Regions from separate parts of the Luteimonas sp. gir genome, predicted to be linked through region 1. Evidence: predicted binding sites of a transcription regulator. Region 1 holds the regulator's gene; the other holds the start of a gene.
The links. Region 1 encodes FliA, which starts transcription of late flagellar genes. Its sites were predicted from a motif close to TAAAGTTTNNCNNNCNNNGGCCGATAA; they were not measured.
Positions count from the first base shown of each region.

Region 1 (4,982 bases):
TCGATCGGATCGTTCGGGCCTGGTGCGGGCGCCGGGGCCGATGCGCCGGGCGCCGCGTTGCCGTGCAACTGGTCGAGCAGCGCCTCGAACTCGTCATCGTCGATCATCTCGCCGCCCGCGGCAGACGGTGCGGCGACGGTCGGGGCCGCACGGGCGGCCGGGCCCGGTGCAACGGGGGCGGCGGTGTCGAGCGCGAATCCGGCAATCAGCTCGGGCGGCGCATGCGGCACGTCGCTGCCGGTTTCGACCGCGTCGACCATCGCCTGCAGCCAGTCGAGCGACTGCTGCGCGGCGTCGAAATGCCGCGGCAACAAGGTCGCGGCGCCCGAGCGTGCGGCGCCCAGCGTTTCCTCCGCGGCATGGCACAGCTCGACCAGCGCGGTTGCGCCGAGGAAGCCGGCGCCGCCCTTGAGGGTGTGGAAGGCGCGGAAGACCGCGTTGAGCTGTTCGCGGTCGTCCGGCGACTGCTCCAGTTCGACCAGTTGCCCGCCCAGGTCGACGAGCAGCTCGCGTGCCTCGAGCACGAAATCGGCGGCGATGTCGGGCGAGAACTGCATCGCTCAGAGTCCCAGGCGCGAGAGCAGGTCGTCGGCGTCGTCCTGGCCGACGGTGCCGGTGTCGAGCCCGGCAACGGCCGGGCCGACGGCCCGCAGACGGTCCTGTTCGCCGTCGGCGGGCGGCAGCCCGAGGGCGCCGAAGCCTTCGTGCACGCCGCGCACGATGCCGGCGACGCGGCGGATGATCTGCCCGCCCAGGTCCTGGTGGCTCTGCGCCAGCGCCATCTCGCGCAGGTTCTCGCGCAGCGCGTCGATGGTCGCGGTCTGCGCGGCGTCCAGCGTGCCGGCGCGCAACTGGGCGACGTGCGCGCGGCTGTCCTCGATCAGATCGAGCGTGCGGTGGGTGGCCTGCTCGGTCATCGTCACCACGTGGTCGAGGCGGGCGCAGGCATCGTCGAGCCCACCTTGCGCGGGTGCGGCCGGCAGCGTGTCGAGCGCCTGCGCCAGTTCGCGCGCCAGCCGGCCCAGGCCGTCGACCAGGGTGCGTGCGCGGGCGGCGGCGAGTGCGTCGACCTGCCGACGCCAGCCGGCCTCGTCGCCGCGTTCGAGCGCTTCGAGCGCGTCGTGCAGCAGCCCTGCGAGCTGGCTGCGGTCGGTGGTCACCGCGACGGTGGCGGTCACGCCGCGCCTCCCAGGCGCTCGAAGATCTTGCCAAGCTTCTCCGACAGCGTCTGCGCGGTGAACGGCTTGATGATGTAGCCGTTCACGCCGCTCTGCGCCGCCTCGATGATCTGCTCGCGCTTGGCCTCGGCGGTGACCATCATCACCGGCAGCGCGCGGAACTTGGGGTCGGCGCGGATCGCGCGCAGCAACTCGATGCCGGTCATGCCGGGCATGTTCCAGTCGGTGATGACCAGGTCGACCGCATCCTGGCGCAGCACGGCCATCGCGCTGTTGCCGTCCTCGGCTTCGACGGTGTTGTTGAAGCCCAGGTCCGACAACAGATTCTTGACGATGCGGCGCATCGTCGAGAAGTCGTCGACCACGAGGATACGGATGTTCTTGTTCAAAGCGGGCTCCACGGGTGGGGCATCAGTCGGCGTTGCCGATGCCGGTATCTGCGAGTTCGAAGGCGGACAGGCGGCCGCGCAGGCGCACCACGGCCTGGCCGTGGATCTGGCATACGCGCGATTCGCTCACGCCCAGTACCGCGCCGATCTCCTTGAGGTTGAGTTCCTGTTCGTAGTACAGCGACAGCACCAGCTGTTCGCGCTCGGGCAGCAGGGTGATCGCCGCGGCCAGTTCCCGGCCGAACTCGCTGCGTACCAGGTGTTCCTGCGGCGTCGGTCCGCCGTCGCGGTTGGCCGGCTCGACCTCGCCGTGGTCCTCGACGTGCGAGTCCAGGCTCAGCACCTGGCCGCGGGCGGCGTCTTCGAGCAGACGTTGATAGTCGGCCAGCGGCATCTGCAACTTGGCCGCGACCTCCTGGGCGCTGGCGGCGCGGCCGCTGGCCTGCTCGATCTCGCGGATTGCGGCGGCGGCTTCGCGTGCACGGCGATGGACCGAGCGCGGCACCCAGTCGCCGCGGCGGATCTCGTCGATCATCGCGCCGCGGATGCGGATCGAGGCATAGGTCTCGAACGAGGCGCCCTGTTCGGCGTCGTAGCTGCGCGAGGCCTCGAGCAGGCCGATCATGCCGGCCTGGATCAGGTCGTCGATCTCGACGCTGGCCGGCAGCCGCGCAGCGATGTGATGGGCGATGCGGCGCACCAATTCGGCATGCACCACGACCGGATCCGGCGCGCTGGCGCGCTGGACCGCCTGGTACTGGCGGGCGGCGGCGTTCATGCGGCCGCTCCCTGGCGCAGCAGGCGATCGACGAAGAATTCGACGTGGCCACGCGGCGCGGTCGGCGCCTGCCAGCGCGCGACGCGACGTGCGATCTCCACCAGCGCTTGCGACGACGGGCTGCCCGGGTAGGCGCGCACCACCGCCTGCTGGCGCTGGACCGCGGCGCGCAGCCACTCGCATTGCGGCACTGCGCCCAGGTAGTTCAGCGAGACGTCGCCGATGAAGCGCTCACACACGCGCACCAGCTTGTCGTACAGCGCGCGGCCCTCCTGCGGGCTGCGTACCATATTGGCGACGACCTGGATCCGGTCCAGGCCGCGCTCGCGCGCAAGCACCTTGATCAGTGCATACGCATCGGTGAGTGAGGCCGGCTCGTCGCAGACCACGACCACTGCGTCCTGCGCGGCCTGGCAGAAGGTCAGCACCGAGTCGGTGATGCCGGCGGCGGTATCGACCACCAGCACATCGAGCTCGCGCTCAAGCTCGTTGAAGACGTTGACCAGGCCGGCATGCTCGATCGGACGCAGCTCGGCCATGTGCCGGCGGCCGGAGGCGGCGGGCACGATCAGCACGCCCGCCGGGCCCTCGATGATCGCCTCGTCGAGCGTGCAGCGCCCGGCCACGAGGTCGGCCAGCGTGAAGCGCGGCGACAGGCCCAGCAGCACATCCAGATTGGCCAGGCCCAGGTCCGCGTCGAGCAGCATCGTGCGCTGACCCATGCCGGCCAGTGCGATGGCGAGGTTGGCCGACACGTTGGTCTTGCCGACGCCGCCCTTGCCGCCGGTGACGGCGAGGGTGCGGACGGGCGCGAACGGGGCGGGGGCGGGCAGGTCAGGCGACGGCATGGTGGGACTTCTGGGCGTCGGGGTCGTGGAGATCGTGCGTGGGGACGATCGGCTTATCGGCATCGCGGCGGAGATCTTCAAGCCGCAATGCCAGATGGGCGGCATTGGCGCGATGCAGGTCGTCGGGAATGCGCTGGCCGTCGGCGATCCAGGTCAGCGGCAGGGCGTGATCGACGGCGACCGACAGCACGCTGCCCAGCCGCCCGGTCTCGTCGAGCTTGGTCAGCACCGCGCCCTGCGGGCGGGCACCCTCGAAGCGGCGGACGACTTCGTCGAGGTCGGCGAAATGGGTGTTGGCGGGCAGCACGAGCAGGGTGCGGATCTGACGCGCGGCGCGCAGCCAGTGCAGTTGGCCGGCCAGGGCGCGGTCGCGCTGACTGAGCCCGGCGGTGTCGACCAGCACCAGCCGGTAGTCGCGCAGGCGCTGCAGCAACTGGACCAGCCCGGTCTCGCTGTCGGCCTCGTGCACCGCGATGCCGAGCTGCCGGCCGTAGCTGTGCAGTTGTTCGCGGCCGCCCACGCGCACGGTGTCGGTGGTCACCAGTGCCACGTCGCGGGCCTGGTGGCGGGCGACGTACCGTGCGGCGAGCTTGGCGATGGTCGTGGTCTTGCCGGCGCCGGTCGGGCCGACCAGCGCGATGACCCCGGCCTCCTCCAGCGGGTCGATCGGGCAGATCGGCAGGCGCTTGGACAGCAAGGCCAGCATCAGGCCGCGGACGCGGTGGGCCGGGGTGTCGGCCGGCACCTGCAAGGCGATGTCGCGGGTGATGCCGGCATCGAAGCCGTAGTCTTCCATCAGTTCCATGACCTGGCCGCGGGCCGGGGACCCGCGCAGGCGCTCGTCGGTCAGGCGCGCCATCTCGCGCTCGATCATCTGCCGCATCTGCGCCAGTTCCTCGCGCATCTGCGCCAGCTCGCCGTCGCTGCTCGGCGCCGGCGGTGCGGGCACGGCGACGAGGGCGGGCGGCGTGGCGACCGGGGCCGGCGGCATCGAGGTATGCGCGATGGGCGCGGCCACATCCGGCGCGGGCGCGGGCGGTTCGGGCGGCGCCTGCGACGGAATTCCGTCGTCTTCGGCGGCCCATGTCGCCGCGGCGGAGCGACGGCGCCCGAGCAGCTCGGCAAACGACGGAAATCCGGCGCCGGCGTCCGCGAGCTCGGCGTGCAGGGCCTCGGTGATCGCTGCGGGCGGCGGGTCGGCGACTGCCGCATGGACCACCGCCTGTGGCGGCGCAGCCGCCTCGGCCGGTGCCAAGGCACGCAGCCAGCGTTCGGCGGGCGAGTCGTCGCGGGCGTCGGCGGCCTGCGCCTGCGGCGGCTCGGCAGGCGAGGCGGCCGGTGCCTCGCGCCGCTGGGCCTCGTCGAGGGCGCGCTGGACCACGCTTTCGTCGTAGTTGCTGGCCGCGACAATCTCCACGCCCTCGTCGGTGCGGCGATTGGACAGGATCACGGCATCGGGCCCGTGCGCGGCCCGCACCATCTGCAGGGCGCTGCGCATGTCGGCGGCGACGAAACGGCGGATGTTCATGGGCGGCGGCCGGAGATGAGGAATGGGGCATGCGGCCTGGCGCAGGCGAGGGCACTGCGCCGGTCGGGGCGGCCTTGGGGGGCGCTGGGGTGTCGTGCGTGCATCGTGCGTTCTCCGTGGCGGGGCCCTGCGTTCACCAGTCCCCAGTCCCTACAACAAAGTCCCGCGCTTCAACTGATCGTCCCCAGCAACTTGAGCCGCTTGTCTTCGGGGACTTCGGTGTAGGCCAGCACCGACAGGGTCGGGACGCTGTGCCGGACC
Region 1 covers NZ_JBBAXQ010000008.1:158,044-163,025, reverse strand. Annotated here, with positions in the region: partial or broken gene WAF18_RS11935 (Hpt domain-containing protein) at 1-557, opposite strand, end outside; gene WAF18_RS11930 (protein phosphatase CheZ) at 561-1,178, opposite strand; gene WAF18_RS11925 (chemotaxis response regulator CheY) at 1,175-1,567, opposite strand; gene WAF18_RS11920 (RNA polymerase sigma factor FliA) at 1,590-2,345, opposite strand; gene WAF18_RS11915 (MinD/ParA family protein) at 2,342-3,193, opposite strand; gene flhF (flagellar biosynthesis protein FlhF) at 3,180-4,721, opposite strand; gene flhA (flagellar biosynthesis protein FlhA) at 4,892-4,982, opposite strand, start outside.

Region 2 (4,982 bases), on a different contig from region 1:
TCCGCGGCATGATCGAGGACCTCAACCGGCTGATGGATGCCGCCGACGGCAACCTCGACCAGCTATCGCGGCTGCTGCAGTCGATCGCGGCCGGTGACCTCACCGCGCGCATGGACGGCGACTTCCACGGCGTGTTCGCCCGCATGCGCGACGACGCCAATGCCACCGTCGCCCAACTCACCAGCATCGTCGCCCGCATCCAGGGCGCGTCGGCTGCGATCGGCACCGCGTCCACCGAGATCGCCTCGGGCAACGACGACCTCTCGCGCCGCACCGAGCAGCAGGCCGCCAACCTGGAGGAGACCGCCGCCTCCATGGAGGAGCTCACCTCCACCGTCCGCCAGAACGCCGACCATGCCCGCCAGGCCAACCAGCTCGCCCAGGGCGCCGCCACCGTCGCCTCCCAGGGCGGCGAGGTCGTCGGCCAGGTCGTCTCCACCATGGCTGAGATCGAAGCCTCGTCGCGCAAGATCGCCGACATCATCTCGGTCATCGACGGCATCGCGTTCCAGACCAATATCCTCGCGCTCAACGCCGCGGTCGAGGCCGCACGGGCCGGCGAACAGGGCCGCGGCTTTGCGGTCGTGGCCTCCGAGGTCCGCACGCTTGCCCAGCGCAGTGCCAATGCCGCCAAGGAGATCAAGGGCCTGATCGAGGACTCCACCGGCAAGGTCGCCAGCGGCGCCGCGCTCGCAGGACAGGCCGGCACCACGATGGCCGAGATGGTCGCCTCGGTGCAGCGCGTGACCGACATCATGGCCGAGATCTCTGCCGCCTCGCAGGAGCAAGCGGCGGGTATCGAACAGGTCAACCAGACCATCGTGCAGATGGACGAGACCACCCAGCAGAACGCGGCCCTCGTCGAAGAAGCCTCGGCCGCCGCGCGGGCGATGGAGGAGCAGGCCGCGGGCCTGGCCGATGCGATCGCGGTGTTCCATATCGAGTCCGCTCACGTCAGCGCAGCCACCCGCCGACCTGCCGCCGCGGCGGCGCCGAGCGCTCTGGCCGCCCCCCGCCCAGCGCCGCCTGCCGCGCCCGCCAAGCGCCCTGCCCCTGTGCCCACCCGCAAGGCGCCAGCGGCGGTGCTGGAGACCGACTGGGCAGAGTTCTGATCGCCAGGCCCGGCCGGCCCACCCCGTCGCACTGGGGTCGGGGCGGCCGGGCACGCGCCTGTCGGCACACACGCCTCAATCTCGACGCAGCGCGGCCGATACCGGTGGCAGGCCCACTCCTGCCACCCTCATGAATTCCGTCGCCGCCGTGCTCCGTGCGCTGTCCGATCTTTCGATGCAGCGCAAGTTCCTGCTCCAGACCGCGCTCGTCGCGACCGGCATCATCCTGCTGGCCGTCGTCGCGGCCCGGGTCCAATTCGTGGACCTCAACCAGTCCCGCAAGGACGGTGTCGCATCGCAGGTCAAACTGGCGCTGGGTGTCGTAGAGGAGTACGCCAGCCGCGCCGAACATGGCGAGCTGACCCTTGAGCAGGCCAAGGACCGCGCCCTGCGCACGCTGGCGGCGATGCGCTCGGACAACGACGTCGACTACTTCTTCGTCACCGACGAACGCCCCACCGTGCTGATGCACCCGATGCGCGCGGACCTGATCGGCAAGGACGTGTCCGGGATCACCGATACCGATGGCACGGCCATCTACAGCCGCTTTGTCGAAGTCGCGCGCGCCGGCGGCGGCAACGTCGACTACGTCTGGGCCAAGCCGGGCGAGGACGAACCGGTGCACAAGACCTCCTACTCGGCGTTGTATGCGCCGTGGGGCTGGGTCGTGACCACCGGCGTCTATCTCGACGATACCCAGTCCCAGGCGCTGACATTCACCGCGATCATGACCGTCGTCGGCGGCCTGCTGGTGCTGCTCAACGCCGGGATCGGCTGGCTGATCGGCCGCTCGGTGCTCGAGCCGCTGGGGCGGGCGGTGAACGCGATCCGCGGCGTGGCCCACGGCGACCTGAGCATCCGCACCGGCCACCAGGGCCGCGACGAGATCGGCCAGATGCTGCGCTCGACCGACGAGATGGTGCACATGCTCGAGCGGTTCTCCGAACAGACGCGCGAGATGATCCGCCAGCATGCGGGCGACGACATGCGTCACCGGATGCCGGTCGACTTCCCGGGCGTCTACGGCGAACTGGCGTCGGGCATCAACACCATGATGTTCGAGCACTTGGACGCATTCGTCGAGGCAATCGAGATCCTCAACGAGTACGCCAACGGCGACCTGTCGCGCGACGCGCGCCGCCTGCCTGCCAGCCGCGCGGTGCTGCACGAGGCGATGGACGCCGCCAAGGCCAGCCTCATGGCGATCAACGGCGAGATCAACCGGCTGGCCGCCGCGGCCGCCGCCGGCGACTTCTCGGTCCGCGGCGACGAGAGCCGGTTCCGCGACGATTTCGGGCGCATGATCCAGAGCCTCAACGCGATGATGGCGGCCAGCGATCGCAGCCTGAGCGAGCTCTCGCGGCTGCTGCAATCGATCGCCGCCGGCGACCTGACCGCGCGTATGGACGGCGACTTCCACGGCGTGTTCGCCCGCATGCGCGACGACGCCAATGCCACCGTCGCCCAGCTCACCGCCATCGTCGCCCGTATCCAGGACGCGTCGGCTGCGATCGGCACCGCCTCCACCGAGATCGCCTCGGGCAACGACGACCTCTCGCGCCGCACCGAGCAGCAGGCGGCCAATCTGGAAGAAACCGCCGCCTCGATGGAGGAACTGACCTCCACCGTGCGCCAGAACGCCGACCACGCCCGCCAGGCCAATCAGCTCGCCCAGGGCGCGGCCACCGTCGCCTCCCAGGGCGGCGAGGTCGTCGGTCAGGTCGTGTGCACGATGGCCGACATCGAGGCCTCGTCACGCAAGATCGCCGACATCATCTCGGTCATCGACGGCATCGCGTTCCAGACCAACATCCTGGCGCTCAATGCCGCGGTCGAGGCCGCACGGGCCGGCGAACAGGGTCGTGGCTTTGCGGTCGTCGCCTCCGAGGTCCGCACGCTTGCCCAGCGCAGCGCCAACGCTGCCAAGGAGATCAAGGGCCTGATCGAGGACTCCACCAGCAAGGTTGCCAGCGGCGCAGCGCTCGCAGGACAGGCCGGCACCACGATGGCCGAGATGGTCGCCTCGGTGCAGCGCGTGACCGACATCATGGCCGAGATCTCCGCCGCCTCGCAGGAGCAGGCGGCGGGTATCGAACAGGTCAACCAGACCATCGTGCAGATGGACGAGACCACCCAGCAGAACGCGGCCTTGGTCGAAGAAGCCTCGGCTGCTGCGCGGGCGATGGAGGAACAGGCCGCCGGGCTTGCCAATGCGATCGCGGTGTTCCGTGTCGATACCGCCACCGCGTTGCTGCAGGCAGTGGTGGACGCGGCCCGCCCGCCGGCCCCAGGCCACGCGCTGCCCTGATCGTCCAGGCCCACCCCACGCATGACGGCAAGGACGATGGCGCCTGCAGACCCGCTCCATCCGCTGGACGACGAAGCGCTGTCGCGCTACATGCTGCGCGACAGTGCCGACATGGGCCGGGTGCTGCGCAGCCTGGTCGAGACCAAGGCATTGATCAGCGGCAGCCTGATGCCAGGCGACCTGTCTTGCCCGACCGCACTGCTCGCGGTCGGCGACGACGGCACGCTGGTACTCGACGCCAGCCGGCAGGACGCCCTCAATCGCAGGATTGCGACCTGCACCCAACTCGTCTGCGATACCCGGCTCGACGCGGTGCAGATCCGTTTCCGACTCTCGACGCCATTGCCGATGCTGCACGAGGGGCGCCAGGCGTTCGTCGCATCCTGGCCCGAGGCGCTGCTGCGCCTGCAGCGACGCGATCTTTATCGTGTCGTGCCACCGCTCGATGCCGGCGTGACGCTGCACCCGGGGCATGGCGACACCCCGGCGGCGTCATCGGACGACGGCCTGCGGGTGCTGGACCTGAGCGGCGGCGGGCTCGCGGTGGCGATGGATGACGGCGAGGATCCGCGTTTCGCACCCGGGCGCACGCTCGATCGCTGCCTGTTGCAGCTGCCGGACGCCACTCCGATTCCGGTGGCCGTCACTGTCGCGCACCGCTTCTGCGAGCAGACCGGCCCGCGGGTGCGCTGGCGTGCGGGCTGCCGCTTCGTCGCGCTGGCACCGGCCGCGCAGCGGCGCATCCTGCAGTCCATCTTCCAGATCGAGCGCCAGCGCAACGCCCGGCTCCGCCGCGCCGTGTAGCGCCGGCGCCTAAAGTTGCCCGCCGCGCGGCCGATGTCGCACGGGACACCCGACACGCGCGCGAGCGCGGCATGCCTGCAGGAGCGCACCGATGAGCAGTCCAGATCCCCAGAACGCCGGCGAGTACCTCACCTTCACCCTGGGCGACGAGCACTACGGCGTCGACATCCTCAAGGTGCAGGAGATCCGAGGCTACGACGCAGTCACCCGCCTGCCCGACGCGCCGGACTACATCAAAGGCGTGATCAACCTGCGCGGCACGATCGTGCCGGTGATCGACCTGCGCCTGAAGCTGCGCCTGGCGCAGGCGCGCTATGACAGTTTCACGGTGATGATCGTGCTCAATGTCGAGGACCGTGTCGTGGGGATCGTCGTCGACGGTGTGTCGGACGTGGTGCCGCTTTCTGCCGAGCAGATCCGCCCGACGCCCGAGTTCGGTGCGGCGATCGACACCCGCTGCATCTCCGGCATCGGCACGTTCGACGACCGCATGCTGATCCTGCTCGACATCGAGACCCTGCTCGACAGCGCCGAACTGGCGGTTCCCCAGGCAGCGTGATCCCCGATCTGGGACCGCCGTCACACAGCTTTCACTCAAGGCCCGGCCGCACACGGCCGATAGAGGCGGACACAGGCGCTTTCGCGCCTGCCGTCCATCGATCAAGGAGCAGACCATGACCATCCACTGCAAGACGTCTTCCCTGCTGGCCGCGCTGCTGCTGGTCGGGGGCGCCTCGACCGCCTTCGCCCAGGAGGCC
Region 2 covers NZ_JBBAXQ010000013.1:100,912-105,893, reverse strand. Annotated here, with positions in the region: gene WAF18_RS15160 (methyl-accepting chemotaxis protein) at 1-1,112, shown strand, start outside; gene WAF18_RS15155 (methyl-accepting chemotaxis protein) at 1,243-3,420, shown strand; gene WAF18_RS15150 (flagellar regulator YcgR PilZN domain-containing protein) at 3,457-4,224, shown strand; gene WAF18_RS15145 (chemotaxis protein CheW) at 4,316-4,783, shown strand; gene WAF18_RS15140 (hypothetical protein) at 4,899-4,982, shown strand, end outside.
Region 2: the regulator FliA is predicted to act here: its motif matches at 1,188-1,214, upstream of WAF18_RS15155 (methyl-accepting chemotaxis protein).